One region of the Ornithinimicrobium avium genome, then DNA from elsewhere that is predicted to be linked to it. Evidence: predicted binding sites of a transcription regulator. Region 1 holds the regulator's gene; the other holds the start of a gene.
What was found. Region 1 encodes LexA, which represses DNA repair genes until DNA is damaged. Its sites were predicted from a motif close to TCGAACANNTGTTCGA; they were not measured.
Positions count from the first base shown of each region.

Region 2: a site for LexA is predicted at 11,135-11,150, ahead of DV701_RS00095 (HNH endonuclease signature motif containing protein). Genes of this name have one in related genera too.

Region 1 is NZ_CP031229.1:1,371,474-1,386,511, forward strand. It holds gene DV701_RS06215 (RecQ family ATP-dependent DNA helicase) at 1-1,927, opposite strand, end outside; gene DV701_RS06220 (hypothetical protein) at 2,059-2,601, shown strand; gene DV701_RS06225 (LysM peptidoglycan-binding domain-containing protein) at 2,665-3,066, opposite strand; gene lexA (transcriptional repressor LexA) at 3,295-4,023, shown strand; gene DV701_RS06235 (PRC-barrel domain-containing protein) at 4,148-4,480, opposite strand; gene DV701_RS06240 (PRC-barrel domain-containing protein) at 4,579-5,079, opposite strand; gene DV701_RS06245 (Sir2 family NAD-dependent protein deacetylase) at 5,147-6,040, opposite strand; gene DV701_RS06250 (universal stress protein) at 6,154-6,987, opposite strand; gene DV701_RS06255 (hypothetical protein) at 6,995-7,540, opposite strand; gene DV701_RS06260 (LysR family transcriptional regulator) at 7,737-8,672, shown strand; gene DV701_RS06265 (alpha/beta hydrolase) at 8,781-9,461, opposite strand; gene DV701_RS06270 (ComEC/Rec2 family competence protein) at 9,784-12,198, opposite strand; gene DV701_RS06275 (helix-hairpin-helix domain-containing protein) at 12,200-13,267, opposite strand; gene DV701_RS06280 (DegV family protein) at 13,542-14,411, opposite strand; gene leuS (leucine--tRNA ligase) at 14,422-15,038, opposite strand, start outside.
Region 2 is NZ_CP031229.1:18,927-33,964, reverse strand. It holds gene miaB (tRNA (N6-isopentenyl adenosine(37)-C2)-methylthiotransferase MiaB) at 1-200, opposite strand, end outside; gene DV701_RS00135 (DUF5709 domain-containing protein) at 289-861, shown strand; gene DV701_RS00130 (ABC transporter permease) at 1,100-1,876, shown strand; gene DV701_RS00125 (taurine ABC transporter substrate-binding protein) at 1,968-3,074, shown strand; gene DV701_RS00120 (ABC transporter ATP-binding protein) at 3,071-3,904, shown strand; gene DV701_RS00115 (regulatory protein RecX) at 3,930-4,598, opposite strand; gene recA (recombinase RecA) at 4,598-5,626, opposite strand; gene DV701_RS00105 (aspartate kinase) at 6,072-7,343, shown strand; gene DV701_RS00100 (aspartate-semialdehyde dehydrogenase) at 7,349-8,464, shown strand; gene DV701_RS00095 (HNH endonuclease signature motif containing protein) at 8,549-11,065, opposite strand; gene DV701_RS00090 (hypothetical protein) at 11,251-11,727, opposite strand; gene DV701_RS00085 (DUF3046 domain-containing protein) at 11,794-12,015, opposite strand; gene DV701_RS00080 (AEC family transporter) at 12,076-12,972, opposite strand; gene DV701_RS00075 (carboxyl transferase domain-containing protein) at 13,046-14,926, shown strand; gene DV701_RS00070 (ABC transporter ATP-binding protein) at 15,020-15,038, opposite strand, start outside.

The DNA of each region.
Region 1 (15,038 bases):
CGAGCATCGGCAGCCGGCCGATCTGGCTGATCTGCTCGGCGAGGGAACTGACGACGGCCGGACGGCGGCGCGAGGGCATCGCCACCACGCCGACCGGGCGGGCCGCCCAGTCCCAGCCGGCCAGCACCTGCACCACGGCCCGCACGACCTCCGGCGGCACCGGCCGTCCGGGCTGCTCCGCCGCGTCCGGGTCCTCCGGGTCGACGACACGGGTGCCCTCGGCCAGGGCCGTGCGCAACCGCTGTCCCCAACCCAGGTCGGAGAGCCGGGCCAGGGCACGGCCGGGCTCGGCCTGTTCCTCCGCGGCGATCCGGCCCTTGACGTCGACGCCCAGCCTCGGCATGCCGGTCGGCCACTGCGCCCGGGGGTCGACCCGCACGCCGACACCGCCGAGCTGGGTCCGTGCCGCCCCGACCGCCTCGTCCGGGATCTCGGTCGGGTACCAGACCCCGGCGCAGTTGTCGCACCTCCCGCACGGGCTGGCCGTGGGGTCGTCGAGGGTCTCCTGGAGGAAGGCCATCCGGCACTTCGAGGTCTGCTGGTAGGCGACCATCAGCTCGGCCTCGCGCACGCGTGCGTCGGCCACCCGCTGGTAACGCTCACGGTCGTAGACCCAGGGCTGGCCGGTGCCGACCCACCCGCCCTGGACCTTGTCGACCGCGCCCTCGACGTCGAGCACCTTGAGCAGCAGCTCGAGCCTGGTGCGGCGCACGTCGACCATCGTCTCCAGCGCGGGCGTGGACAGCGGACGTCGCGCCTCGGCCAGGGCGGTCAGGACGGCGTCCGCCTGGTCCTGGCGGGGCATCGACACCGTCGCGAAGTAGGACCAGATGTCCCGGTCCTCCGAGCCGGGCAGGAGCAGCACGTCGGCGCGATCGGTGGCGCGACCGGCACGACCGACCTGCTGGTAGTAGGCCACCGGCGAGCTCGGCGCGCCCAGATGCACGACGAAGCCGAGGTCGGGCTTGTCGAAGCCCATGCCGAGGGCGCTGGTCGCCACGAGCGCCTTGACCTGGTTCTCCCTGAGCGCGGTCTCCAGACGTTCGCGCTCCTCGGGGTCGGTGCGCCCCGTGTAGGCCGCTACCTCGTGCCCCGCGGTCCGTAGCGCCTCGGCGACGTCCTCGGCGGCGGCCACCGTCAGGCAGTAGACGATGCCGCTGCCCGGCAGATCGGTCAGGTGGGCGACGATCCAGCCCAGCCGTTGCTCCGGGGTGAGCCGGGGCAGCACGCCCAGGCGCAGTGAGGCCCGCGCCAACGGACCACGGACGGTGCGCACGACCGCACCCCCGACGCCGAGCTGCTCGACGACGTCCTCGACGACCCGCTCGTTGGCGGTGGCCGTCGTCGCCAGGACCGGCGTGCCCTCCGGGAGCGCGTCGAGGAGGGTCCGGATACGCCGGTAGTCCGGACGGAAGTCGTGACCCCAGTCGCTGATGCAGTGCGCCTCGTCGACGACCAGAAGCCCGCAGCGGGCCGCGAGGTCGGGCAGCTGCTCCTCGCGGAAGCGCGGGTTGTTGAGCCGCTCCGGACTGACCAGGAGGACGTCGACCTCGTCGGCCGCCAGGGCCGCCCGCACGGTGTCCCACTCGGTGGCGTTGGCCGAGTTCATCGTCACCGCCCGGACGCCGGCCCGGGCGGCCGCGGCGATCTGGTCGCGCATCAGGGCCAGCAGGGGGGAGACGATGATCGTGGGTCCGGCGTGCTGGGCCCGCCGCAACGCGGTCGCCACGAAGTAGACCGCGGACTTGCCCCACCCGGTGCGCTGCACGACGAGCACCCGCGAGCGCTCCTGCACCAGGGCGAGCACGGCGTCGAGCTGCCCGTCCCGGAACTGCGCACCGGGGCTGCCGACCAGGCGGCGCAACGCGTCGTGGGCCGTGGCCACCAGCGTCTCGTCGGGGGTGCCGACACCCGCTCCCTCGACCATGGTGGCTCCTGCCGGGTCCTCGCTGCGCGTCATGCCCCGACCGTAACCGCCTCCTCCGACAACCACGTCGGCACATCCACAGGCGCGCGCCGGGATTGGGTCTGGCGCTGCGGGTGTGGTGCCATGGAATCATGACCGAGCCCACCTCGATGCCCTTCCAGGACGACGCACGCCGCGACGGGGCACCTCAGGACGACCCCGGCGTGGCGCCCGAGGAGTCTCTACCCTCCGGCCTGCTCCCCCCGGCCGAGACCGAGACCGACCTGCTCGCCGCACGCGTCGAGGGGCCCGAGGACCACGAGGGGATGACCGCGCTGTGGCGGGCCACGATGGGCCTGCCCAGCTGGTGGTTCATCGCGGTCGGCGAGGAAGGGCTCGAGTCGCCGGCGGCTGCCGAGATCGACGACCAGCTGATGCTGCTGACCTTCACCAACGCCGAGCGGGCCCGGCACTTCGCGGTGCAGAACGGCATGATCCGCGCGGACGAGGACATGCGGGCGATCTCGCTGGAGCCGCAGGAAGTCGTGAGCTCCGCCGACGTCTACCTCTCGGCCGAGATCGCCGGGCTCATGTTCGACCCGCACCTGACCGGCTACTTCATCTCCACCGAGCAGCTGCCGGTGGTGTGGCAGGCCATTTCCGCCGGCGAGGAGCAGGGCAGCGAACCGGGCTGAGCGGACCGGACCGCGGCTCTGCGAGCCGGCGGCAGCCGCATCAGAGAGCGGCCGCCTGCCGCGTCAGCGGCCGGGGATCACGAGGGTCTGGCCCGCTGCGATGTCGGTCGTGCTCAGCCGGTTGGCGCGCTGGATGTCGGTGACGGCCTGGCTCAGCGGAACCTCGGGCAGCTGCTCCGCGGCGAGCTGCGAGAGGGTCATCCCCGGCTCCACGGTCACGGCACTGCTGGCACCGGCTGGTCCCAGCGCGCTGACGAGGGAGGCCACGGCCAGGACCAGGACGAGCACGACGGTGCTGGTCAGGGTCAGCCGTCCGCGCCGGGTGATGCGCAGAGGATCCGTCGTCCCGGCGACCCGCTCGTGCGGAGCGACGACGCGCAGGTGGCCACCCCGACGCCGGGAGGCCGGGACGCCGAACGGCTCGGCACCGGCGACGGGGAACAGGTCGACGACTGCTGTGCTCATGGTGGTCCTCCTCGTGGTCATCAGACGCGTGTGCGATAGCACGTCTGTCCTATGTCTAGCACGAGTGTCCGGCTTTGTCGACACGCCGATCGAACAGATGTTTGCTCGATCCCTCCGTGCGCCGTACGCTGTGTGCATGTCAGGAACTCAATCAGCGACCACTGACAAACCCTCTGACCTGGCCTGACGGTCAGGACCTGGCAGCCGGAGGAGACGGGGAAGAAGGACATGGCAACGATCCACGAGATGCCCGACCGCGACGGGGGCGCCAAGCTCACCAACCGTCAGCAGCGCGTGCTGGCGGTCATCCGCGACTCGGTCGACGCCAGGGGCTACCCGCCCAGCCTGCGCGAGATCGGCGAGGCGGTGGGCCTGACCTCACCCAGCTCGGTCGCCCACCAGCTCAAGATGCTCGAGCGCAAGGGCTTCCTGCGCCGCGACCCCCACCGCCCCCGGGCGATCGAGGTCGTCGTGCCCGGGTCCGGCGACGGCGTGGGCTACCGGCGCGCCACCGCGGGCTCGCAGCGCAATGAGCCGGCTGCGGACGCCTACGACGAGACGGGCATCGGCGACGCCCGTCCCGAGGCGTCCTACGTCCCCGTCGTCGGGCGGATCGCCGCCGGCGGGCCGATCCTGGCCGAGGAGGCCATCGAGGACGTCTTCCCGCTGCCCCGCCAGATCGTCGGCGAGGGCGAGCTCTTCCTGCTCAAGGTCGTGGGCGACTCGATGGTCGACGCGGCGATCTGCGACGGCGACTGGGTCGTGGTGCGCCGACAGCCCACTGCGGTCAACGGCGACATCGTCGCCGCGATGCTCGACAACGAGGCGACGGTCAAGACCTACAAGAAGAGCAAGGAGAAGGTCTGGCTCATGCCGCACAACCCGGCCTACGAGCCGATCGACGGCGACCACGCCGTCGTGCTGGGCAAGGTCACCGCCGTCCTGCGACGCGTCTGACCGGACCGACGAGCCTCGTCCGACGCCGGCTGCCACGTGCGTCGGGCGACCCCGCAGCGCCGCCCCACTCGACCGGGGCGGCGTTGTGCTGCCCGGGTGTGCGGCGTCCGCTGTGCGGACCGGCTCAGGCGGAGGGCGCCGGACCGTCGTCGACGACGTAGTACTCGAACAGGTCCTGCTCGTCGTCCTCGGACAGGTGCCCGTCGCACGGGATGTCGGGGGCGCCCTTGATCATCGCGGTGCTGTAGGGCACCCGGATCTGGGTGTGGACGATCTCGGCGGTGCTCAGCGGGACGAAGACCCGTCGGCCGCCGAACCACCCGGTCCGCACCGTGACCCAGGCAGGTTCGCCAGTCTTGTTGTCCAGGTAGACCTGGCCCATCGTGCCGACCTTCTCGCCGCCCTGGTCCACCACCTCGGCGTCGTACAGGGCGTTGAGCTGCTCCTGCGAGATCACGTCATCCTCCTGGTTCCTCGGCCGCCGCTCGCGAGACGGCCAAGGATGAGCAGACCACACCTGAGGGCCAGGTGCCAATTCCGTCCCGGCGCCGCGGGTCAGGGACGCTCGTGGCGCCGCAGCACGGGCCGCTCCGCGAGTTCGTCGGGGTCGCCGCGCAGGATGTTGAGCGGGGCGCCGGTCACAGCCTGCTCGGGGGTCAGCGTCCCGTCGCCGACGACGTCCGAGCCCTCCTCGCGCCATACCCCGGGGCCGTCCCCGCCGAGCGGAGCGTCCGCGCTCTCCTCGCCCTCCTCCAGCGCGTAGTAGCGCCGCAGCTCGGCGACCAGCTCGGGCCCGAGGTGCTCGTCAGGCTCGACGGTGGGCGCCTCGCGCACCTCCTCGCCGGAGACCGACACGCGCAGACCTTCCTCGGTGCGCTCGGCGCCGGAGAGCGGCACGGGGTGCTCACGGTGGCCGAACCACCCGGTGTGCACCGCGATCCAGGCCGGCCGACCAGTCCGATCGTCCAGGTAGACCTGGCGCACCGGTCCCAGCCGGTCGCCGTCGACGCTGCGCACCTCGAGGTCGTAGAGGCCGTCGATCTCTTCCTGCGTCACGTCCACGTCGCTCCTCCAGCCTTCCGGGCGCGCCGGGGGGCGCGCTGCTCCCCTCATCGCACCACGCTCAGCGCGTTGCCGCACCCTCAGCACCGCCGGTATCGACGAGGTCCTCGACCAGGCGGGGCAGGACGTCGTCGAGCAGAGCGTCCAGCTGCACGGTCGCCTCGGCGTCGCCGCGCGTCCGGCCGCGCGTCACCACGCCCACGGGTATGCCGTCACGCGCGGCCCTGCGCACGAACCGGTAACCACTCATCACCTGCAGGGATGAGCCGAGCACCAGGAGCATGTCCGCCCGGCCGGTCACCTCGAACGCCTCCTCGACGACCTCCCGCGGCACCGACCCGCCGAAGAAGACGACGTCCGGCTTGAGCCGGTCGTGCCCGCAGACCAGGCACCGGGGCGCGCGGAAGGTGCGGACGAGGTCCTCGGGCAGGACCACGTCGCCGTCGGGTCGCACCTCGGCGACGGTCCCCGGGTCGAAGTCGGGGTTGGCCACTGCCAGCCACGCGTGCACCTGCTCGCGGTCGTAGGTCTCCCCGCAGTCGAGGCAGACCACCCGGCCGAGGTTGCCGTGCAGCTCGACGACACCGGTGGCGCCGGCGCGCTGGTGCAGCCCGTCGACGTTCTGGGTGATGATGCCCGTGACGAGCCCGGCGGCCTGCAGGTCGGCGACCGAGACGTGGGCGGCGTTGGGCCGGGCCGCGTCGAAGCGCTCCCACCCGGTGTAGGCGCGCGCCCAGTAGCGCTGCCGACCCTGCGCGGAGCCGGCGAACTCTGCGTGCTGCATCGGCTGGACCCGACGCAGGCCGTCGGGTCCGCGGTAGTCCGGGATCCCCGAGGCGGTCGACATGCCCGCGCCGCTGAGCACCACGACCCCGCCGTCGGCGAGCAGGTCGCGCAGCACGGCATACCGATGCTCGTCCACCGCGGTGCGGGGCGGGAGATGGTCGGTTTCCATCCCCCCATCATCCACGCCCGGCCGCCACGGCGCCCCCACGCCCGACCCCGCAGGCACGGTGCCGACGTGCGGAAGGGCCGCCGGGATGCTCCCGACGGCCCTTCCTTCCGCCCTCACAGGACCAAGACCGGGCACTCAGCGTGCTCCACGACCGCGGCCGCGGTGGCCCCACGAGGGACCATGAGCACCTCGGCGCCGGAGGCCTGGTCGAGCAGCGCCGCCACCGGGTGACGGTCGGTGGCCAACGCCACCATCTCCAGACCGGGGTATGCCGCGCGCCACGGTCGCAGCGCCTCCTCCAGACCGCTCTCGGCCCGGTCGGCGTGCTCGGACCAGACCTGCGGGATGGTCCTGCCGATCATCGCCTCGTCGGCCGGGACCGACCAGGTGGCGACCGCCACGAGCGGACGACCCAGGCGGACCGCCCTGGCTGTCGCCGCGGCCAGTGCCCTGTCGGAGACCGCCTCGACGACCACGGGTGCGGCCGGCTCGAGCGTTCCCGGGTCCCAGCCGCTGGGGACGATCACCGTGACCGGGCCGTCCGTCTCGTGAGCCAGCCGACGGGCGGTGGACCCCAGGGTCATCTCCCGGAACCCGCCGGCCCCGCGCCGACCCACGACGAGCATCGGCTCGGCGCCGACGCCCTCGTCCTGCGCGTCCCGGACCTGTTCGCGGGCCGTGCGGACCAGACCGGCCGCCGGGCCCGACGCGCCGGCGACCCGGGCGACCACCTGCAGGTCCTTGTCGACCTGCAGGGCACCAGCTGTGGCGCGTTCCAGCGTGGCCCGCGCCGCCGCTCCTCCTACGCCTCCGTCGTCGTGCACCAGCACCAGCGTGGCTGAGGATGACAGCGCCTCCGCGGCCGCCCAGGCGACCGCGGAGGCGTTGTGCGCCGATCCGTCCACGCCGACCAGCACCGACCCGGAGGCCTGCACCGTGGCGCTCACGGCGGGCTCAGCGCAGCCAGGCCGGGGCGATGCGGGCCCACCAGGACCCCATGCCCAGGTAGGACCATGCCGCGGGGATGGTGGCGATGACCACGAGGACGAGCGCTCCGGTGAGGTGGTCGTCGAGGAACGGGTTCGTGACCGTCGGCAGGGAAGCCCCGTACATGAACACGTACATCAGCACTCCGGCCAGCGCACCGATCCGGGCGCCCGCACCCAGGATCAGCGTCAGGCCGATCCCCAGCAGGCCAGCCATGAACAGGAAGTCGACGAGTCCGCTGCCGGCCATCCCGTGGTAGAAGGACGCGAGCGGACCCTCGACGCCGGACAGGTAGCCGGTGGTGGGAGAGCCGCCGTTGACGACCGCGCGCTCCGCCGGGGTGGCGAAGCCGAAACCGAACAGCTTGTCGACGAAGGCCCACAGGAAGGTGAACCCGAAGGCGATCCGCAGGACCCCCAGGGCGTAGCCACCCGCGGTCGGTAGAATGTGGTGGTCCTCGTGCGCGACGGTGTCGAGCGTGGGGTCCACGCGGTACTCGGAACGTGTGGTCATCTGAACCATCTCCTTGTCAGTGTTCCTGTTGTTGCTGATACCAGCCTCTCAACTTCCGACGCACCGTAGTAGAGGAGGAGGTCCGGACCTGGGAGGGACCTTGGTCCCGCTCTCGGGGGGACTCTCCCGCCGTGCGCGACGACGCGCTCCCCCTGTGCAGGGACCTCCTCGCGGGCCGACCGGTTAGGCTCGCGGCATGCTCGATGCTGCAGGGCTGCGCGTGATGAGGGCGATCGCCGAGGAGGGCACCTTCACGGCCGCCGCCACCTCGCTGGGCTACACCCAGCCCGCGGTGAGCCAGATGGTGCGCCGGCTTGAAGAGCGCACCGGCACCGTGCTGGTCGAGCGCGCCGGGCGCACGGTGCGGCTCACCGAGGCCGGCCGTGTCCTGGCCAGGCACGCGGTCGGCATCCTCGACGCGCTCGAGCGCGCCGAGACCGAGGTCTCGGCGATCGCCGGCCTGCAGCAGGGCGTGGTGCGCCTGATGGCCTTCCCCTCCTCCTCCGCCGTCCTGGTGCCGCGCGCGCTGGCCGAGCTGCGCGCCGCGCACCCGCGGATCACGGTGAAGTTCGCCGAGGCGGAGCCGCCGCAGTCCCTGGCCGCGCTGCGCAGCGGCGAGGTCGACCTGGCGGTGGCGTTCTCCTACGAGGGCACCGACCCGGGCCGGGGCGTGGACGACCTCGCCGGTCTGGAGGTCATCGACGTGCTCACCGACCCCGTGATGCTCGTCCTGCCCAAGGACCACCGGCTGGCCGCGCAGGAGGAGGTGGACCTGGCCGACCTGTCCGGCGACCCGTGGATCGCCGGCTGCACACGCTGCCGGGGGCACCTGCTCTCGCTCGCCCACGGGGCCGGCTTCGAGCCTGACGTCACCTTCGAGACCGAGGACTACGTGGCGGTTCTCGGCCTGATCGCCGCAGGTCTGGGCGTCGCGCTCGCGCCCCGCCTCATCCTCAACTCGGTGTCCCACCCCGACGTCGTCGTGCGTCCGGTCGTCCCTCCCTCGCGCCGCGTGGTCCAGCTCGTCACCACCCCCGACCTGATCCGGGTGCCGTCGGTCGCCGTGACGGTCGAGGCGCTGCAGCGCAGCGCCGCCGAGCTGGAGGCGGCGACCCCGGTGACCGTGGTCTGATCGGCGGCGCACGACCTCTCCGCCCAGGGGGCTCGCCTCTCCCGCCGGACCACGAACAGCCCGGTGTCGTCCGCCCGGCGCGTCAGTCGGCCAGGAGGACCCTGAGTATCAGCCCCTGGCCCGGAACGACTGGTCGTAGAAGTCCAGGTACTCCATCAGGTGGGCGCTCCAGTAGCTCTCCACGTGTTTGCCCTCGGGCATCTCGAAGCGGACGTCCCCACCGAGCGCGCGCAACTCCTTGTCCAGTACCACGGATCCGTTCCTCAGGGAGTCGCCGGCTCCGACGTCGAGCCAGACGCGCTCGCCACCCGCCTTGAGCTTGGCGGCCAACGGGGCCGTGTCGAACACAGCGGGGCTGTGACCCCCGACGGCGGTGAACAACGTCGGTCTCTTCGCGGCGATGCTGAGCGCGAGCCCACCACCCAGCGAGATGCCGCCCACCGCCCTTCCGGAGCGCTCGGCGATGGTGCGGAACGAGCCGTCCACGCGGGGAACGAGTTCGTCAGTGAGGAAGGTGGTGAACGTCACGCCGTCCCTCCCCGGCGAGAAGGTGACCCCTCCGTCCGGCATGACGACGATCATGGGCGAAACCTTCCCCTGCTCGATGGCCTCGTCCGCCGCGCCCACGATCCCCACCGCGAGCCAGTAGGCGTCGTCGTGTCCGGAGCCGTGGAGCAGGTACACCACCGGGTATCTGGAGGCCGTGTCCGTGGCGTAGCAGGGCAGGAGGTAGACCTGGTAGTCGCCGAAGGCTCCCTGACTGGAGTCGTCGAAGGTGACGTGCTCCACGGTCCCCGGGCTCGAGCACTGCGCGGAAGGACCGGTCGTCGCAGCGGAGGAGGACGGTGCACCAACGCCGCCGGGCGAGCCTGCGCACGCCGCTGTCATCAGAATTGCCACCATGGACGCCGCCGCAATACTGCGGCGGGCGGTCCGCCTGGTTCTCATGCACCAAGGGTGAGCGCGTCAGGCTGTGGGGATGCTGAGTGAACGGTGATGGCGACGACGCCGACGAGCGCCTCCGGCACACCGCTGCCACTGCCCGCCCCCGAGACGGGGTCGGCCCCTCGGGCGAGGCTGGCGAGGGCCACGGCCAGCGGCGGTGGGCGGCTCACCTCTCGCGCCGGACCACGAACAACCCGGTGGCGTCCCGGCCGACCGCGAGGTCCCCGTCGAGGTCGGTGCGCAGGACGAGCGCCCCTGAACGCCGCAGCAGCTCCAGCGTGCGCGGCGCGGGATGCCCGAAGGTGTTGTCCGCCCCGACGCCGATGAGCGCCACCTCCGCCCGGGCGCCGTCCACGAGGTCGGCGTCCTGGGCGGCCGACCCGTGATGGGCCACCTTGAGCACGTCGTAGTCGCGTCCCGCCACCGCCTGCCGCACCGCCCGCGCGGCCTCCGGTTCGATGTCGCCGGTGAGCAGGACCCGCGTGCCGCCCACGGTCACGTCGAGCACCAGGCTGGCGTTGTTGGCCGCGGAGCCACCGACCACCGGCCGTACCCCGGGCGAGACGACCTCGACCGTGGCCGCGCCGACCTGGAGACGATCGCCGGCACGCGCCACCACCGTCGGCACCCCGGCGGCCGTGAGCTGCGCGAGGGTCGCGGCGGCCTCGTGCGGCGGGTCGCGCACGGAGGTCAGGTAGGCGGTGCCCACCGCTGCCTCGTCCAGCACCCCCTCCAGCCCGCCGACGTGGTCGGCGTGGAAGTGGCTGAGGAAGAGTGCCGGGACCTGGTCGACGCCGAGGTCGCGCAGGCAGCGCGCGACCGGGTCGGGGTCCGGACCGGTGTCGACCACGAGGACCGAGCCGGGCCCGGTGCGCAGCACGAACGCGTCGCCCTGGCCCACGTCGCAGCCCACGACGACCCAGCCGGGCGGGGGCCAGCCGCCCAGGGTGGGTGCCGGCCACAGCAGCCCGGCCAGGGCACCGAGGGCGCCGAGGGCCAGCGCCGGCCGGCGGCGCAGCAGCTCGCGCCACCACGGTCCGGTCGTCAGGGCAGCGAGGGTCACAGTCGCCAGCAGCAGCGCGCCCGGACCGCCCTCGACCCAGCCGAGCGTCCCCCAGGGCAGGTCTGCGCCGGCGTGGGCGACGAGGGCGAGGAGCCAGGCGGGCAGGGCGGCCAGCCAGGCCACCGCGCCAGCCAGCGTCACCGACAGCGGCGAGACGACCGCGGCCACGACGCCGAGCACGGTGGTGGGTGCCACCAGCGGAGCGGCCAGCAGGTTGGCGGGCACGGCGACGAGGGTGATGCTGCCCTGGAGCATGACGATGACCGGCGCGCAGGCGACCTGAGCGGCCAGAGGCACGGACACCGCGTCGCCGAGAAGGGAGACGCGCCCCGGCAGGCGGGCGGCGATGGCGTCCCCCCACGGGCGCGACCAGACGACCAGACCAAGGGTGGCCAGGGTGGACAGCGCGAAGCCGTAGGAGCGGGCCAGCCACGGGTCGAGGCACAGCAGGCCCAGGATGGCCGCCGCCAGCGCGGGCAGGCTGTCCCGGCGGCGGGCCGAGGACAGAGCGAGCAGCCCCACCGTGCCCATGACTCCTGCCCTCAGGACCGACGGCTCGGGACGGCAGAGCAGGACGAAGCCACCCAGCGCCAGCAGGACGAGAGGCGTCCGCCAGCGCCGTCCCACCCCGAGCCGGGCCACCAGCACGGCGACCGCGCCGGTGACGAGGGCGACGTTGCTGCCGCTGACGGCCGAAAGGTGAGTCAGCCCCGTGGCCCGCATGTCCTCCGTGAGCTCCTCCGGCGTCAACGAGGTGTCGCCGATGACGAGGCCGGGGACGAGGCCACGTGGGTCCGAAGGCAGCGGCGACACCGCGATGCGGAACCGGTCCCGCACGTGGTCCGCCGCGCGCAGCACCACGCCTGGTCGCTCCTGCATGACCGGCGCGCCACGCGGCACGAGGAGGGCCACCGCCCGGTCACCCGGCTCGGTGGGCCGCAGCCGGCCGTCGGCGCGCACCGTGCTGTGCCACCGCAGGTCCTGCCATCCCTCCTGCGCCGTCGCCATCACCACCACCGGGGCGGCGCTGCGCACGGTCCGGCCGCGGGCGCTCACCTCGCGCAGCCGCAGCTCGACGACGACCAGCTGCTTGCGCTCGTCCCCGCGGGTGATCAGGCGCGGCTCCGTCGTGACCGTGGCGACGACGGTGGCTGTCGCTCCCTCCTCCGCCCAGCCGGTCACCGGCCCGGACCGGTCCCGCGCCACGTGGCCCGCGCCCGCCAGGCAGACCAGCGCGACGGTGGCGAGGCCGCCGGCCAGCTGGGCTCGCCAGACGCCCCTGCGGCAGCCATGGAGCCGAGCTAGCGCCCCGGCCGCGGCTCCCGCGCCGACGAGGCCGAGGACCCAGGCCGGTGCTGGCACCAGGGCCGCCAGCACCGCCCACGCCAGGAGCGCCGGGAGCAGCAGCCGAAGGTCGAGCTTCCGCTCTTCGGTGGAACTCTGCCCGGTGGTCACCTCCCCGGTGGTCACCTCCCCCACCGTCGCCTCCCCGGCCGCCGGCCTCGCTGTGACTCCCACGCTAACCACCGACCGTCACGTAAGGCTCGAGCTGGGTGAGGGTCTTCTCGCCGATGCCGCTGACCTCGAGCAGCTCGTCGACGCGGGAGAAACGACCGTGCTCGTCCCGCCACGCCAGGATGTGTCCCGCCGTCACCGGACCGACCCCAGGCAGCTCCTCGAGGGCCGCCTGGGTGGCCGTGTTGAGGTCGATCGGGACCGGGCCGGCCGCGTCCGCGGCGGGGCCACCGCCAGCGGGACCACCGCCCCGGCCACCAGGAACACCCGGGGACACCCACCCGGCCGGCGGCTCCTCGCCAGGCCGGCCCACCCACAGCTGCTCGCCGTCCACCAGGGGCCGGGCGAGGTTCACCGACGACTGGTCCGCGCCGTCGGTCAGCCCACCTGCCGCCCGCACCCCGTCCACGACCCTCGAGCCCGCCGGAAGCTCGACGACCCCTGGCTTCCCGACCTGCCCGGTGACGTGAACCACCAGGACAGCGGCCGGCTCACCGGCGGTGTCGGCACCCCCGCCCTCCTTCCCACCCTCCTCGGCGGGCGCGGCCGCGTCCGCGGTGCCGTCCTTCGCGAAACCTGCGGTGTCCGCCGCCTCGTCCGGACCAGCCTGCCCCGGCGCACCACCGCCCTGCCCGACCTCGAGCTCGGCCACGCGGTCGACGCCCGACGCCTGAGCCGGGCGCTGCGACCAGAGCCAACGGCCGCCGAGCACGAGCACGGCCACGGCGGCCAGCACCAGCAGCCCACGCACGGCCCGCGACCCGACGGCGAGCTGCGCAGACCGCAGCGCCGCGGGCACGCTGAGCAGCGGGACGCGGGAGGACGGGGCAGCCACCCGCCGGTGGCGCCCGCCCGGCAGGACTCCGTCGTCCGGATCCAGATGTTCCCAGTCGTCATGCGGGTCCAGCAGGTTCCAGCCGTCGTCCTGGTCGAGCGGTCTCCTGCCCTCGCCCTCGTCATGGGTCTGTCCGTCCCGGGGCGTGCCCGCAGCGCCCGCCGCGTCGTCACCGGTCTCCTGCAGGAGCCGGGCGAGGCGGTCGGACGGCGGGAGGCTCGGCCGACGGGAAACCATGAGACACCCGACGCTAGGGACGTAGCGGCCCGCCTCCCAGGGCCGCGGGTCATCCTGTGGACGGCGTCCGGTCGCAGGTGGGGCTGTGGGCAGCGAGACCACGCCGACGTCGTGTGGAGGGACACCGTCTCCGCGCGGGTTGCTCCTGCACACGCGAAGAGCCGTCCCCCTCTCGAGGATGCCCGAAGCGCTACGCGAGCTGACCGCGGGCCGACCGTGTCGCCGGTCGCAGGCTCCTCGCGGTCGCCCGGCCGCGCACGGTCGTCGCGCGGCGCTACTCCTGCGGCTGGGGCGCCACCGCCACGCCGAGGGTGCCGGGGCCGGTGTGCACGCTGACGACGGGGTCCAGCTCGGTCAGGTCGGCCACGACGCCGGTGCGCTCCTGCAGGGTGGCGGCCAGCTGCTCGGCCGCCTCCTCGGCCGCCAGCTGGTGCACGGCCACCCGGACCGCCAGCCCGTCACCGCGCGCCTCGTCGACCGCGGCGGCGACGTGGTCGACGAGGCGGGCGAGTGCCTTGGCCCTGGTGCGGACCCGGTCGGAGGGGTGCACCTCGCCGTCGCGCAGCGTCAGCAGCGGCTTGATCGCCAGGGCCGACCCGACCAGTGCCGCGGCGCGGCCGATCCGCCCGCCCCGGCGCAGGTGCTCGAGAGTGTCGACGTAGAACCAGGTGCTGCTCGCCGCTGCGTGCCGGCGCACCAGGTCCGCGACCCTGGCGGCGGGGGCGCCCCCGGCGGCGGCCCGGGCGCCGGCGCACACGGCATACCCCATGCCCATGCCGAGCACGCGGGAGTCGACGACCTCGACCGCCAGCTCCCCGGACAGCTCCTCGCGCGCCGACTCGGCTGCCTCGACGGTGCCGCTGACCGCCGCCGAGAGGTGCACCGAGACGATCTCCTCGCACCCGGTGCGCCCGGCCAGGTCGCGGTAGGCCTCGACGAACTCCCCGGGCGACGGACGCGAGGTGGAGACGCGTTCCTTGCCGCGCGCGAGGATGTCGGCGACCTCGCCCGGGCTGGTCTCCCGGGCTCGCACGGTGCCGCGGCCGCTGACGGTGACGTGCAGCGGGACGACCGTCACCCCGGCCTCCTCCGCCAGGTCGGCGGGCAGGCAGGCCGTGGTGTCGGTCACCAGCTGGGTGGTCATCGGCACGAGCTCAGACGACCACGTTGACCAGCCCGGGAGCGCGCACGATCACCTTGCGCACCGGGGCACCGTCGATGAACGACTGCACCTTCTCGCTGGCCAGGGCCAGCTCCTGCAGCGCCTCGCCGTCGATGTCCGCGGGTACCTCCATGCGGTCACGGACCTTGCCCCGGACCTGCACGACGCAGGTCACGGTGTCCTCGACCAGCTTGGCCGGGTCGGCCTGCGGGAAGGGCACGTAGGCCAGCGTGCCCTCGTGGCCCAGCCGCGACCACAGCTCCTCGGCGATGTGCGGCGCCACGGGCGCGACCATGAGCACCAGCGGCTCGACGGCCGCGCGCGGGACGACGTCCAGCTTGGTCAGGTGGTTGTTCAGCTCGATCATCTTGGCGACCGCGGTGTTGGTCCGCAGCGCCTCGTAGTCGGCGCGGACGCCGTCGATCGTGCGGTGCAGCGCCTTGTCGGTCTCCTCCGACATCGGCTCGTCGCTGACCGTGACCTCGCCCGTCTCCTCGTCGACCACGTTGCGCCACAGCCGCTGCAGGAAACGCATGGAGCCGACGACCGCGCGGGTCTCCCACGGGCGGTACTGCTCCAGCGGACCCATCGACATCTCGTAGACCCGGA
Region 2 (15,038 bases), 1.4 Mb from region 1:
AGCTTGTTGGCGGCATTCTCCCGCACGGCGCAGGTGTTGAAGACGACGACATCGGCGACGTCGGGCCGCTCGCCCTCGGGCACGCTGGCCAGGTCGACGTAGCCGGCCGTCTCGAGGAGTCCGGCGAGCCGCTCGGAGTCGTGCACGTTCATCTGGCACCCGTGGGTGCGCACGTCGTAGGTCTTGGTCGTGGTGTCCATCGCGCCCTCCAGGGTAGCCCGCACGCGCAGGTAGCCCCGACGTACGATGGAGGCACCCGGCGAGGGCCGGCCAGCGAAGGGAACGGTGATGATCCCCAACGACCGCGAGACCATCGGCGACGACCTCGGCGTCTACAGCGTCGACCCGGAGGACCAGCTGTCCTCGGCGGACACGCTGGACGGTGACGGCGACCCCCTGGACCGTGGCTACCGGACGCCCGACCGGTTCCACGGCTCGACCGCGTTCGGCGTCACCGCGCGCGAGCAGGCCGACGGTGAGACGATCGACCAGCGCATCCGGCAGGAGCTGCCGGATCCCTACACGGCCTACGGGGCCCCGCACGACGAGGCCGGGTGGTCGGACGCTATGGACGACGGGGAGAAGGACGACGGCATGATGAGCGGTGACGACGTGGAGGAGATCCGGGCCCAGCTGCGCGAGGAGGACGACACGCCGCGGCGGGTGGGCCGCATCGTCGCCCCGGACGAGGGCCTGACCGAGGACATCGATGCCGAGATGGTCGCCAACGAGGGGTCCGCCACGAGCTGGGACACCGCCGAGGAGTCGGCCATGCACTACGTCGACATCGACGACGCGGACGAGCTGACCGAGGTCGAGTGGCAGCCCTCCGACGAGCCCGTCCCCCACGAGGACGAGTAGCCGGAGACCTTCTCCGGCCGACCGAGATGCGGCAGGTACCCACCGGAGGGGTCTACTCTGTCCGGCGACCGACGTTGCAGAACGGAAGGGCGTTGCCATCTCGACGGCAGATCCAGAACTGAGCCCACAGCCGCCGCCGGAGCTGGACGCCGAGCAGGAGGAGCGACGCTCCCGGGCTGTCTCGACGCACCACCGCTCCCGGCGCCGCTGGGACCGCACCTTCGCCCTCGGGCTGCAGGTGGGTGTCTTCGCCGTGCTGATGGTGGTGTGGTGGGCGGTGGCCAGGGCCGAGCTGGTGCGGCCCCTCTACCTGCCCGGTCCGGGCGCGGTGTGGGACGCCTTCGTCGACGCCAACCGGTGCCGACCGATCAGCGCCGACTCCGAACGGATCGTCTGCGGGGAGCAGGGTTACTACCTGTGGGGCCACCTGCTGGCCTCGCTGCAGCGGATGGCGGTCGGGGTGGGCGCGGCCGTCGTCCTGGGTCCGGTCGTGGGCTTCCTGATGGGCAGCATCCGGTGGGTCCGGGTGGCGGTGGAGCCCTACCTGAACTTCATCCGTTCGCTGCCGCCGCTGGGCTACCTGGGACTGCTCATCGTGTGGTTCGGCATCGGTGACCTGTCGAAGTACTGGCTGCTGTTCCTGGCGGCCTTCCCGCCGATCGTCATCGCGACGATCAACGGGATCCGCAACAACCGGGAGGACCGGATCCACGCGGCACGCTCGCTGGGAGCCAGCCGGCTGCAGGTCGCCACCCAGGTGGTGCTGCCCTCAGCCCTGCCCGACATCATCAACGGCGTGCGCATCGCGGTCGGCTTCGCCTGGACCACGGTGGTCGCCGCCGAGCTGCAGAACGGACTGCCCGGCATCGGCGGCCTGGCCTACCAGGCCGGTGTCCAGCTGCGCACCCCGTTGGTGATCGCCTGCATCATCGTCATCGGGCTGGCGGCTATCGCGCTGGACTCCGCCATCAAGCGGCTGGGCGAGGTTCTCGTGCCCTGGCAGGGCAGGGCCTGACCCCGACCATCTCCCCCACCCGCGCGACGCCATACCTCACCTCCCCCCGACCACACCAGACCGATCGCACACCGACCAAGGAGAACCACCCATGACCACCCGGACCAGCACCCGCCGCACGCGGACCCTGACCCTGGCGGCCCTCCTGGCCTCCGTGACCGCGCTGTCCGCGTGCGGCGCGGGCAAGGCCGAGGCCCCCGCCGGGGACGCCGGCGACGGGGACGGGGGCTCGACGGCCGCGACCTCGGACTGCCCCGTCGGCGAGCCCGATGAGAGCATCGAGACCACGGTACGGATCGACTACCAGAGCATCCCCAACGGCGACCTGCTGGTGAAGCAGGAAGGCCTGCTGGAGGCCTGCATGCCGAACGCGGACATCAGCTGGATCAACTTCGAGTCCGGCGGTGCGGCGATCCAGGGCTTCGGCTCCAACTCGGTCGACATCGGCCTGGCGGGGTCGAGCCCCTCGGTCAAGGCGATGTCGGCGCCCCTGGACATCGACGTGCAGACCGTCTACATCTTCGACGTCATCGGTGAGGCGGAGTCGCTGGTCGTCAAGGACCCGAGCATCACCGACCTGGCCGGCCTGAAGGGCAAGAAGGTGGCGGTGCCGTTCTCCTCGACCGCGCACTTCTCCCTGCTGAAGGTGCTGGGCGACGAGGGCATGACCGGGCAGGTGGACCTGGTCAACCTCTCCCCCGACGCGATCGTCGCCGCCTTCGACCGGGGCGAGGTGGACGCGGCCTGGACCTGGGCGCCGACCCTGACCCAGCTGCTCGACGACGGTGCCACGCGCATCATGTCCAACGCCGACGCCGCCGCCCTGGGCTTCGCCACCTTCGACCTGGCCATCGCCAAGCGGGACTTCATCGAGGCCAACCCCGCGTTCATGGTCATGTGGACCCGCATCCAGGACTATGCGAGCACCCAGATCCAGCAGCACCCGCAGGAGGCCGCCGTCCCGGTCGCGGCCGAGCTCGGGATCACGCCGGACCAGGTGCTCCAGCAGTTCAAGGGCTACACCTACCCCGACGCCAAGACGCAGCTGGCCGACTACTACGGCGGCCAGGAGATGGCCGACGTGCTGTCCGAGACCGCCACGTTCCTGGCCGAGCAGGGCGAGATCGACGAGGTGGCCGACCCCCAGCACTACGCCGACGGCGTCTACTCCACCGCCCTGGAGGAGGTCGGACAGTGAGCGTCCCGGCGCAGGGCGGCGCCCCGCAGCCATCGCAGGCAGCGGTGTCCTCCGGGGTGGGGATCACCCTGGACCACCTCTCCCACCGCTACATCACCGACGCCGGCGAGGTCGTGCACGCGGTGGCCGACACCTCGGTGCAGATCCCGGCGGGCCAGTTCGTGTGCGTCGTGGGTCCCTCCGGGTGCGGCAAGACCACGCTGCTCAAGGCGATCGCCGGTTTCCTGCGGCCCACCGGCGGTCAGGTCCTGGCCGGCGGGGAGCCGGTGCGGGGCCCCGGTGCCCAGCGCGGCGTCGTCTTCCAGCAGGCCAACCTCTACCCCTGGCTCACCGTCCGCAAGAACGTCGAGCTGGGCCTGCGCTTCCGCGGCACGCCGGCGGCGGAACGCCGCGCCGCGGCCGAGGAGGCGCTGGACCTGGTCGGGCTCGTCAAGTTCATGGACGCCAAGCCCTACGAGCTCTCCGGCGGTATGCAGCAGCGCTGCCAGATCGCCCGGGTCCTGGCCACGGACCCGGGCATCATCCTGATGGACGAGCCGTTCGGCGCCCTCGACGCCATCACCCGGCACCGGCTGCAGAACGAGCTGCTCACGATCGCGCGGCAGAAGAAGAAGACGATCTTCTTCATCACGCACTCGGTCGACGAGGCGGTCTTCCTCGGCGACCGGGTCATCGTGATGTCGCCCCGCCCCGGCCGTGTCGTGATGGACCAGCCGGTGCAGATCTCCTCGCACTACGACCGGCTGCTGCTGGACGAGCTGCGCTCGGTCCCGGAGTACACACAGCTGCGCGACCGCATCAGCGAGGCGATCCGCGAGGACGAGCACTGACCGGCCGGCACAGCCGGTCGCGGGCTCAGTCCCGGCTGTGCTCGGGCAGGGAGTCGAGCGCCTCGCGCACCACCTGGTAGGACACCGACGAGCCGTAGCCCTTTCGGGCCAGGTAGGCCGCCAGCCTGCGGGTCTGGACCTCCCGGTCCAGGCCGCGCATGGTCCGCAGCCGCCGCGTGACCAGAGCCCGCGCCTGGTCCTTCTCGCGCTCGGGGTCGACCTCGTCCAGCACGGCGTCGACGAGCTCGTCGGCGACCCCCTTGCGGCGCAGCTCGTGCCGCAGGGCACTGGCGGCCAGCCCTTTGGTCTCCTGCTGGGAGCGGACGAACATCTCGGCGTACGCCTCGTCGTCGACCAGGCCGACCTCGCCCATCCGGTCGAGCACCCGCGCCGCGACGTCGGGAGCCGTGCCACGGTCGCGCAGCTTGTCCTCCAGCTGCTTGCGCGTGCGCGGCCCCATCGCCAGCTGACGGAGCACGCTACGCCGGGCGACGTCGTGCGGGTCCGGCTCTCCGGGACGTCCAGCGCCGATGAGCCCCCTACCCGGCGGTCCGCCGCCTGAACTTGCGCCGTCCGGCTCTCGTCCGCCTCGTCGCTTCTCCTCGGCGGGCCGGAGCCCGGAGGCACTGGCGGCGGCCTCCGCCGCCGCCAGTGCTTCGCGCGCCGCGTCCAGCCGCTCGGCGTCGGCGGCCATCAGAAGTCGACCGAGACCTCACCGGTGACCGGGTCCACCCCGGCCGGGAGGTCGTCGGCGGCTGCAGGGCGGGGGACGCCGATGCCGAGCTTGGTCTTGATCTTGCTGTCGATCTCGTCGGCGAGGTCGGGGTTGTCCTTGAGGAACTGGCGGGCGTTCTCCTTGCCCTGCCCCATCTGGTCGCCCTCGTAGGTGTACCAGGCGCCGGACTTGCGCACGAAGCCGTGCTCCACGCCCATGTCGATCAGCCCGCCCTCGCGGGAGATGCCCTGCCCGTAGAGGATGTCGAACTCCGCCAGCTTGAACGGCGGGGACACCTTGTTCTTGACGATCTTGGCGCGCGTGCGGTTGCCGACCGCGTCCGTGCCGTCCTTCAGCGTCTCGATACGGCGCACGTCGATGCGCACCGAGGCGTAGAACTTCAGCGCCTTGCCGCCCGTGGTCGTCTCCGGACTGCCGAACATGACGCCGATCTTCTCGCGCAGCTGGTTGATGAAGATCGCGGTCGTGCCGGTCGTGCTCAGCGCCCCGGTGATCTTGCGCAGGGCCTGCGACATCAGTCGCGCCTGGAGACCGACGTGGCTGTCGCCCATCTCGCCCTCGATCTCCGCCCGCGGGACCAGCGCCGCCACCGAGTCGATGACGACGATGTCCAGCGCGCCGGAGCGGATCAGCATGTCCGCGATCTCCAGCGCCTGCTCGCCCGTGTCCGGCTGGCTGACCAGCAGCGCGTCGGTGTCCACCCCGAGATTCTTGGCGTACTCCGGGTCGAGCGCGTGCTCGGCGTCGATGAAGGCGGCGATGCCGCCGGCACGCTGGGCGTTGGCGACGGCGTGCAGAGCGACGGTGGTCTTGCCGCTGGACTCCGGACCGTAGATCTCCACCACGCGACCGCGCGGGAGACCGCCGACGCCGAGCGCGACGTCGAGCGCGATCGCCCCGGTCGGGATCACCTGGATCGGCGGCCGGTCCTCGTCCCCCAGCCGCATGATCGAGCCCTTGCCGTGCTGCTTCTCGATCTGCGCCATGACGGCATCGAGCGACCGCAGCTTGTCGCTGCCCGCCGCTCCCCGTGTCGCGGCCGTCTGGGCTGTCTTGCTCTGAGCCATCGTCTGCTCCTTCGTCTCGTGATGGGCGCGCCTACCTTCGACCGACCTCCGGTCGTCGCCCCCGTTGCGAGGACGTCTGTCTCCGTGTCCGATCAGACGCTAGGCGCCGCCACCGACAGACCCGGTCGACCACCTGGAGGCTGTGGACGACGGGCGCTGCGGGAGGCGCCATGTGGACAACAGTAGATCGAAAGCCTGTACGAAGGCGAGAGCAGGTTTCGGCGTGTCGCGGATCGTCTGCGCACCCCGGCGCGCTTCCCCGACGTCAACCGGGTCTGCCGCCACCCCTACACTGGTCTGCCATCCGGGGTTTCCGACACCGCCGTCTCCCGTGCCCACCCAAGCCCTGCCACCAGGAAGCTCCATGGCCCTGCTCGTGATGAAGTTCGGCGGTTCGTCGGTCAGCGACGCCGCGGCGATGTCCCGTGTCGCCCGTCGGGTCGTCGCTGTCCGTGAGGCCGGCGACCAGGTCGCCGTCGTGGTGTCGGCGATGGGAGACACCACCGACGAGCTGCTCGACCTGGCCGCCCAGGTCGCCCCGGGGGTCCCGCCCGAGCGCGAGATGGACATGCTCCTCTCCGCCGGGGAACGCATGTCGATGGCTCTGCTCGCGATGGCGGTCCAGCAGCTCGGGGTGCCGGCCCGGAGCTTCACCGGCTGGATGGCTGGCATGCGCACGGACACCGCCCACGGCAGCGCCCGGCTGCTCGACGTGCAGCCGGCCCGCGTGCGCCGGGCGCTGGACGAGGGCAGCGTCGCGATCGTCGCCGGGTTCCAGGGCATCTCCACCGACGACGACGTGACCACCCTCGGCCGCGGCGGCTCCGACACGACGGCGGTCGCGCTGGCCGCAGCGCTCGACGCCGACGTCTGCGAGATCTACACCGACGTCGACGGGCTCTACACCGCCGACCCGCGCATCGTGCCCAGCGCCCGCCGCGTCACCCGGCTCACCATCGAGGAGACCCTCGAGATGGCCGCCCACGGCGCCAAGATCCTGCACCTTCGCGCCGTCGAGTACGCGCGCAGGTTCAACGTCCCGCTCCATGTCCGCAGCAGCTTCTCCGACCAGGAGGGCACGCGGATCCTGACCGGCCGACCCCTGACGGAGGACACCATGGAAGAACCGATCATCTCCGGGATCGCGCACGACCGGTCGCTGGGGAAGGTGACCGCTGTCGGCATACCCGACCGGCCGGGCGCCGCCGCCGCCGTCGTCGGCGCCGTCGCCCGCGCAGGGGTGTCCGTCGACATGATCGTCCAGAACGTGTCGACCTCGGACGCCGCCACCTCGGACATCTCCTTCACGATTCCCGAGGCCGACGGACGCACGACCGTGGCCGCCGTCCGCGCGCTGCAGGACGAGATGGGCTTCGCCGACGTCCTCTACACCAGCCACGTGGGCAAGCTGTCGCTCATCGGCGCCGGTATGCGGTCCAACCCCTCGGTCGCCTCCCGGCTGTTCGCCGCGCTGGCTGACGCGGGGGTCAACATCGAGATGATCAGCACCTCCGAGATCCGCATCTCGGTGATCTGCGACCAGGTCGACCTGGAGGATGCGGTCAGGGCGGTGCACACGGCGTTCGAGCTGGACGCCGACGAGGACGCCGTGGTCTACGGCGGGACAGGACGATGAGCACGATGACGCACGAGACGGCATACGCGGGCAGGCATCTGCACCTGGCGGTGGTCGGCGCCACGGGCCAGGTCGGCGGGGTGCTGCGCACGCTCCTTTCCGAGCGCGCCTTCCCGGTGGCTTCGATCCGCTACTTCGCCTCGGCGCGCTCCGCGGGCTCCGAGCTGCCCTGGGAGGGCTCGGTCAACGGCCTCGAGGGGTATGACGCACCTCGCCAGATCGTGGTCGAGGACGTCGAGACCGCGGACCTCTCCGGCATCGACGTGGCCCTCTTCTCCGCCGGCGGCGGGGCGTCGCGAGTCCACGCGCCACGCTTCGCCGAGGCCGGGGCCGTGGTCGTCGACAACTCCTCCGCCTGGCGGATGGACGAGCGCGTGCCCCTGGTCGTCAGCGAGGTCAACCCCGACGCCCTGCAGCTGGCGGTCCGCGACGGCGGCGCGCGCATCGTCGCCAACCCCAACTGCACCACGATGGCCGCCATGCCGGTGCTGGCTCCGCTGCACGCGCAGGCCGGCCTCGAGCGGCTGCGCGTGGCGACCTACCAGGCCGTGTCCGGCTCGGGCGTCGCCGGTGTCGACGAGCTGGGAGGGCAGGTGCGCGAGGCCGTGGAGGGCGACTCCCGCATCGAGGATCTGGCGCACGACGGGTCCGCGGTCGCCCTCCCCGCGCCCGAGGCCTACGTGGCACCGATCGCTTTCAACGTCGTCGCGCTCGCCGGCGACCTCGTCGAGGACGGGGAGACCTCCGAGGAGGTCAAGCTGCGCACCGAGTCGCGCAAGATCCTGGGGATCCCCGGGCTCGCCGTGGCCGGGACGTGCGTCAGGGTCCCGGTCTTCACCGGTCACAGCCTGGCCCTGCACGCGGAGTTCGCGCGGCCGATCACCCCTGAACAGGCGACGAAGCTGCTCGCGGACGCTCCGGGCGTCGAGCTGGCGGACCTGCCCACCCCGCTGACCGCTGCTGGGAAGGACGCCTCCTACGTCGGCCGGATCCGGGTCGACCAGAGTGTGCCGGACGGACGTGGGTTGGTGATGTTCGTCAGCAACGACAACCTCCGTAAGGGAGCTGCGCTCAACACCGTTCAGCTCGCCGAGACGCTGCTCGAGCGCGACCTCGTCTGAGGCGGGACAGCAGTCGCGCCGTTCCGTCGCGGCGACCGCTCGACGGGGCGCCGGTCCAACGGTCGGGCCGCGGTCTCCCTTCGGTCAGAACGGTGGTGGTTGGTCGTTCGGGTCGGGTGGCTGGGTGGTCCTGCCGGTGCGCGGCTGGCCACCTTGTGTCCCGGTGCCCGCGCTCCGTGTCCCGGTGCTCCCGCTGAGCGGGTCTGGCCCGGCGCCCATGGTGGGCCGGGTGCGTGTGTCCAGGTCGGTCTGGGCCGCCTGCTGGGCTTCTCGTTCGGCGCGGGCGGTGTCCGGGTCTGCCCCTGGGCGTCGGCGTCCGTCATCGCGGGTGTGGGTCAGGTCGACGATGTCCCAGCCGAGGTAGGCGGGGTGGGTGTCGGCGTCGGGGAAGTCCTCCCCGCCGCGCAGCGGTCGGGCCGGTGGGCGGTGGGTCAGGGCCTGGTAGACGGCCCGGTCCACGGCGTCGGCGAGTGCCTGCTCGCGGGTGATCGGGGCGCTGGCCCGGGTCTGGCCGCGGGCGTCGGTGCTGCTCGTCGGGCGGCCCTGGTCGCGGGCCGCCTGGCGGGCTCGGGCGTCGGCGGCGAGAAGCTCCTCGGTGTGTTGCTCGACGCGGTCGAGCGCCTGGCGCAACAGGGTGGAGTACTGGCGGTAGTCGTGGGAACGGGTGCGGTAGATCCGGCCCAGCAGGCTGCGCCAGGTGATGTCACGGTTGGCGTCCATGACCGCGGTCCACTCGCCCTGGGTCTTGGGGTCGTGGTGGCCGGTGTGCAGGTCCTGCAGGTTCACCTCGCTGGTCGGTCCGCCAGCGCTGTAGGCGATAACGTGGTCCAGCTGCGTGTAGGGGGCGTGCCGGTCGCACCCGGGGGCCCGGCAGGTCACGTCGGCGGCGTGGACCTGGGCGCGCATCGCGGCGTCCGGTGCGTAGGAGGCGATCGAGCGTTCGACGCAGCGCCCGTCGGCGGGGTCGGTCAGCAACCGGTACAGGGTCGTGCCCGGGGACAGGGCCAGCTCGCGCACCGCGTCCGCGGTCAGGAACTGCGGGAAGGCGCCGGTGACCATCCCGACGCTCAGCACCTCCTCCGGAACGCACCGGGCAGCGGTTGGTGTCTCGGGCGGTTCCTTGGGTGGTCGGAACGCCTCGCCCCGCGAGGCCGGGTGTCCGCAGCTCGGGCACCTGCCTGGTGGGTCGCTCCGTCCGGGGGCGCTGCCGATGGTGCCGGCACCGTCGGGCGCAGCGTTGATGATGCCGCTGGTCCGGGTGGTGAGGGTGGGGTTGGTCGGTGAGTGGACGAACGCGTCGAAGGGGACGATGACGTTGAGGACGGCCTTGGGCAGGGCCAGCAGGACGGCCTTCATCTGCTCGCTCCACCGGGTGGCGACCAGGTCCTCGAAGTCCTCCGGGAAGCCCCCGGGCAGGTCGAGCACGGAGTGCATGAGCAGGGACAGGGCGATGTCGGCGCGCAGCTGGGACAGGGGCCGCTCGTCCCCGGCGGCGCGGGCCGCGCGGGCGGCCTTCTCCATCCGGTCGGCGATCGCGGCGGCCTGGGCCGCGGTGCCGGTGAGGCGGATGGTGCCCGTGCCGTCGGCATCGATGCTGACGCGCAGGTCGCGCCGCTCGTGGGCCCTCGCCCTGGCCCCGGCCGCGGCCTGCGGGTCGCGGGAGGCCAGCTTGGTGGCTTCCCCCTCCAGTGCCCGGTAGAACGCCCTGTGCTCCCACGGGCCGTCCTTGACGTGCCCGTCGGGGTCGAGCCGGTCGGTGCACACCTGCTCGGGGTCGGTCCCGAAGAGGTGCTCGGCCACGTCGGCGGCGTCCGCGTGCCCCTGGTGGCCCATCTCCCGGAAGAAGCGCCGCGCCAGCCGCCAGGGCGTGACCCCGGCGGCCATCGAGGCGCAGACCGGCTCGGCCACGCCGGCCGGGGCGTTGGCCAGCGCGACCAGGTCGGACACCTCTCCGGTGCCCCACCCGGTGGCGGCCTCGATCTCCCGGCGGGTGACCGACCTGGTCCGCGAGCGCCACCGCCTCGCCTGGTCGGACGTCAGTGCGCCGGGGTCCTCCACACCGCGCCGGTCCAGCAGGATCCGTCCGTTGCGCACCGACAGGTCCGAGGTCACCCGGACCAGGGCCGAGTCCAGGTGCGCGCCCAACCAGGTCAGCGCCTCGACCAGGCCCAGCACCCCGGAGGCGGCGCGGCCAGCGCGGTCGCGCCCGCCCTCGAGGGCTGTGCCGTCGACCCCCTGACCGGCGGCGGTGGCGCCGGTGATCCTGGCCAGGTCCTCACCGCGGGCCAGCGCCCCGGCGGCCTGCGCGGCCAGGGCGAACATCTCCACCGCCTGCGGCTCCACCCCGACCTCGGCCAGGGCCGCCCGCAACCGCACCGCCGCATCCCCCGCCGGGTCGTCCTCCGCCGGGTCGTCCTCCGCCGGGACGTCCTCCGCCGGGTCGCGCTGCGCCGCATCCGGTGCCGGTCCGGGCTCCCAGAAGATCCCCAGCCCCGCCAGCCAGCGCACGTCCGCCCCGTCCGGCACGAAGGAGTCCAGCACGTCCTGCAGCACGACCTCGGCCGCGCTGAGCGCACCCGCGCCCCGCTCGGTGTCCGACATGCTGCCCTCCTCCCACGCCCCCGGCGGGGTCCAGTGCCTCCAGCCACCACCTCGACGTAGAAACCAGACTAGAACACCTGTCTGACACACCTGTCCCGACGCGCCGTACGCCTCGAACGTATTTCGCAGATGTGGTGCCTCCCAGGGGCAGCCAGCGGGACGGCCTCGCGTCGACGCGGCGGCGCCTAGGAGTCCGACCGCGGCGCGTCCGCGGCCGAATCACCGGTGGACGGCTCACCGGCGATCCCGGTGTCGAGGGCGTGGCGGATCTCCTCGATCACCGCCATCTCCTCGGGAGCCACCCCGTCGGACGCGGAGGCGACCCTGTCTGCCGCCGCCAGGACCACCTGCCGGAAGCCACGTGCCTGGCCGGGCGCCTTGGCGTTCAGCACCTGCATCACCCGGTGCAGGTCGGCGAGCACCTCGGCGCGTACCTCCTCCGGCGTCCCGGTCGGCGGCCTGGGGAACCCACCCTGCTCGAGCAGCTCCTTGACATCCTCCGGCGCCTCCTGGAGCGCCCTGGACCCGGCCATGGACTCCTTGAAGGTCGCGAAGAAGCCCGGCTCGGCCTGGGACACCAGGGCGATGGCGCCGAAGGCCGACCGGCGGACCAGCTGGTGGTCTGCCTCGGACAGCGTGGACGAAGACGTGTGCTCGCTCATGTGCCCACTCTGGCCCGGCGGGACGCGTCTGTCACCTGGCGGTCCGCCCCAGCAGCACGGCGCGCGTCAGTCCTTGCGCTTGGGATCGGGCAGGTAGTGGTGCTCGTCCGGCACGTCGAGGTCGGCGCACACGGCGCGCCACACCTGCCGCGGCGGCACGCCCCCCTCGAGCGCCTCGGCCGCCGTCCGGCTGTCGAGAGCCCCCAGGGCGTGCGAGCGGGCGACGACCACGGCATACCCCGACCCGAACTCCTGCTCCATCAGGGCCCAGAACTCGCTCAGTCGCACCCGCGCACCCTACTCGGCGAGGGGCCCGACCTCATACCCCTCCCGCGAGCGCGACCACGATCAGCATGGCGGGCATCGCCAGCAGGGTCGTGGCCAGCACGGCGTCGCGGGCGATGTCCTCCCGCGCCCGTAGGCCACGGCGAGGATGAACACGTTCTGGGCGGTCGGCAGCGAGGACATGACGACGGCGGCCAGCACGGCGTCGTGGGGCAGCCCGAGAACCGGACCGGCCACCAGGGCGGCGACCGCCGGCATCAGCCCGAGCTTGAGCAGCACGACCACGCCGAGCTCGGCGAGGTTGCCCTTCCCCCTCGGCACCGGGGAGAGCCGCATCGAGATCCCGAACGCCAGCAGCATGCCCGGGATCGCCAGCCCCCCGATCAGCTCGATCGGCGCCCGGACGTCGCCGGGCAGCTCGATCCCGGTCAGCGCGACGCCCAGGCCCAGGAGGCTGCCGATCGTCAGCGGGTTGGTGACCGGCGAGCGCAGCACCCTCCGCAGCGACACGCGCCCCTGCTGGCTGGCGTCCAGGGCCGCCAGCCACGTCGGCTGCAGGACGAGCAGCTGGACGAGGATGATCGACGCCGACCACGACCCGTCCCCGAGGACGTAGATCGCGATCGGCAGGCCGAGGTTGTTGGCGTTGACGTAGCTCACGCCCATCCCGCCCATGAGCGCGTGGGTCGCGGGCCGCCGCAGCACCAGCCGGGCCACGAGGAGGTATGCCGCACCCGTCACCACCGCGCCCGACACCGTCGCGACCAGGAACCCGGAGAAGATGACGCCCACCTCGGCGTCCCCGACGACGAGGAAGAGCAGCGCCGGGGAGCCGACCCAGAAGGTGAGCCGTGCCAGGACCTGCTGCTCGGTGCGTCCGAACATGCCGGTGTGCGCCAGCAGCCAGCCGACCGCGATCACCGCCGCGATCAGCCAGAAGCCCTGCAGGACGGCCACCACGACGTGCATTATCCGGGTCCGCGGCGCGTCGTGCGATGGTTGGCGGCCGCATCCGAGGCGTTACCCTGCAGCAATGACCGACTCGCGCGAGCGCCCCGGGACCAGCGGCGCCGGGGACGATGACGACGCCTTCGGGGAGGCCGACTACCTCACCGGTGACGGCGGCGTGACGCGCGACCTGCTGGACCGCCGGCCGGTCGTGCCCCGCACGGTGGCAGCGCTCTACGAGGCCCGGCCCAAGCTCAACCCCAACACCGCGATCACGGAGTTCCTGCGGCGGGTGCACCTGCAGGAGCGGCACGGGCACATGCGGGTCGTCGACGACCTCATCGGGCTGCAGCGCCGGGTCGGCGACACCATCGAGCACTACAAGGACAAGCTGCTCAACGCCGAGGCCAAGAGCGGCGCGACCGAGTCCGCCAAGTTCGGCATCGGCCACTTCGACGGCCAGCGCGCCGTCGTCTACGTCGTCGACTGGGCCTTCTTCGCCGGCTCTCTCGGCGAGGTCGCCGGGGAGAAGTTCGTCCAGGCCGCCGAGCTGGCCGCCCGGGAGAAGCTCCCGCTGGTGAGCATGGGCGCCTCCTCCGGGGTGCGCCAGCACGAGAACGTCCTCGGCCTGATCCAGATGCAGCGGATGGCGGCGGCCGCCAACAAGTTCCAGCACACCACCAACCGGCCCTACATCTGCGTGCTGGCCGGCCAGGTCTGGGGCGGGATGTCGGCGAGCGCGGTCCCGGTCGCCGACCTCGTGGTCGCCCTGGAGGGGACGGACTACGGGTTCGCCGGCGCGCGCGTCATCGAGACCTTCGAGGGCAAGCAGGTCCCCAAGGGTATGCAGTCCGCCGAGGCCAACTTCCTCGACCGCAACGTGGACGTCCTCGTCAAGGACGTCGACGAGCTCATCGCCTTCCTCGGCCGGATCTTCGCCGCCGACCGCTCGGTCAACAAGATCCGCCCGGAGAAGGACGCCGGCGCCACCCGTCCGAGCGACGTCGTCGATGGCGGGCGTGCGATGACGGCGGGCCCGGAGGGGTTCTCCGCCGCTCTCTGGGACCATCAGGTGCCCGAGCAGACCGTGCAGGTCCCGCGCGCCCGCCGCGATCGTCCGGGCACGGAGATGGCGCTGCGCGAGGCCCTCATGGCCCGCTACAACGAGATCGCGGCCAGCGCGGGGCGGCTGGATACGGAGTTCTTCCTGCAGACGGTCTTCGACTCGGCGGTGCCGTTCTACAACCACGTGCGCTTCGAGGACGAGAAGACCTACCCCAACGTGGTCGCCGGCCTCGGCACGATCGGCGAGCAGACCTTCATGGTCATCGGCGACCAGCCCTCCTACCGGCTCTCCGGCGGCTACGTGGGCAAGAAGCCGGCCAACCCGGGTCCGGAGGACTTCGAGTACGCCGTGCGGATGATGCAGGCCGCCCAGCGCTGGGAGCTGCCGATCGTCTTCTTCACCGACACCCTCGGCGCGCTGCCGACGATGGCGGCCGAGCGGCGCGGCCAGTCCCGTGCGATCGCGCAGAGCATCAAGACCTCCGCCTCCCACCCGCTGCCGACCGTCTCCATCATCAGCGGCGCGATGGGCAGCGGCGGCGGCCTGGCGACGACCCCCTTCGGACGGCACACGGTGATGCTCGACAGCGCGCTCGGCTTCGTCTCCGAGCCGCGCTCGACCGCCACGATCCTGTATGCCGAGGCCAACCCGACCGTCGAGCAGGTCGGGATGACCCTGGAGACGATGCGTGCCTCGGCCGACGACCTGCGGGCCCAGGGCCTGGTGGACACGATCGTGCACGACGCCGAGGACCCGTACGCGACCTCACGGGCCCTGCGCGCGGCCATCGTCGAGGGCTACAACCGGCAGTACGGCCTGACCCCGCGCCGCCTGCGCCGCCAGGCCGACGACCGGCTGCGGCCCAAGACGCTGGGCAGGCTGGCCACCGAGCACGACTGAGCGCCCGGGTCCCGTGACACGGCGGTACGCCAGCGTACGTCCGTGTCACGGCATTCCTGCACGAGCGTTCGCGCGGCGGGCCGGGACCCGCTCCTAGCTGGTCCAGGCCCGC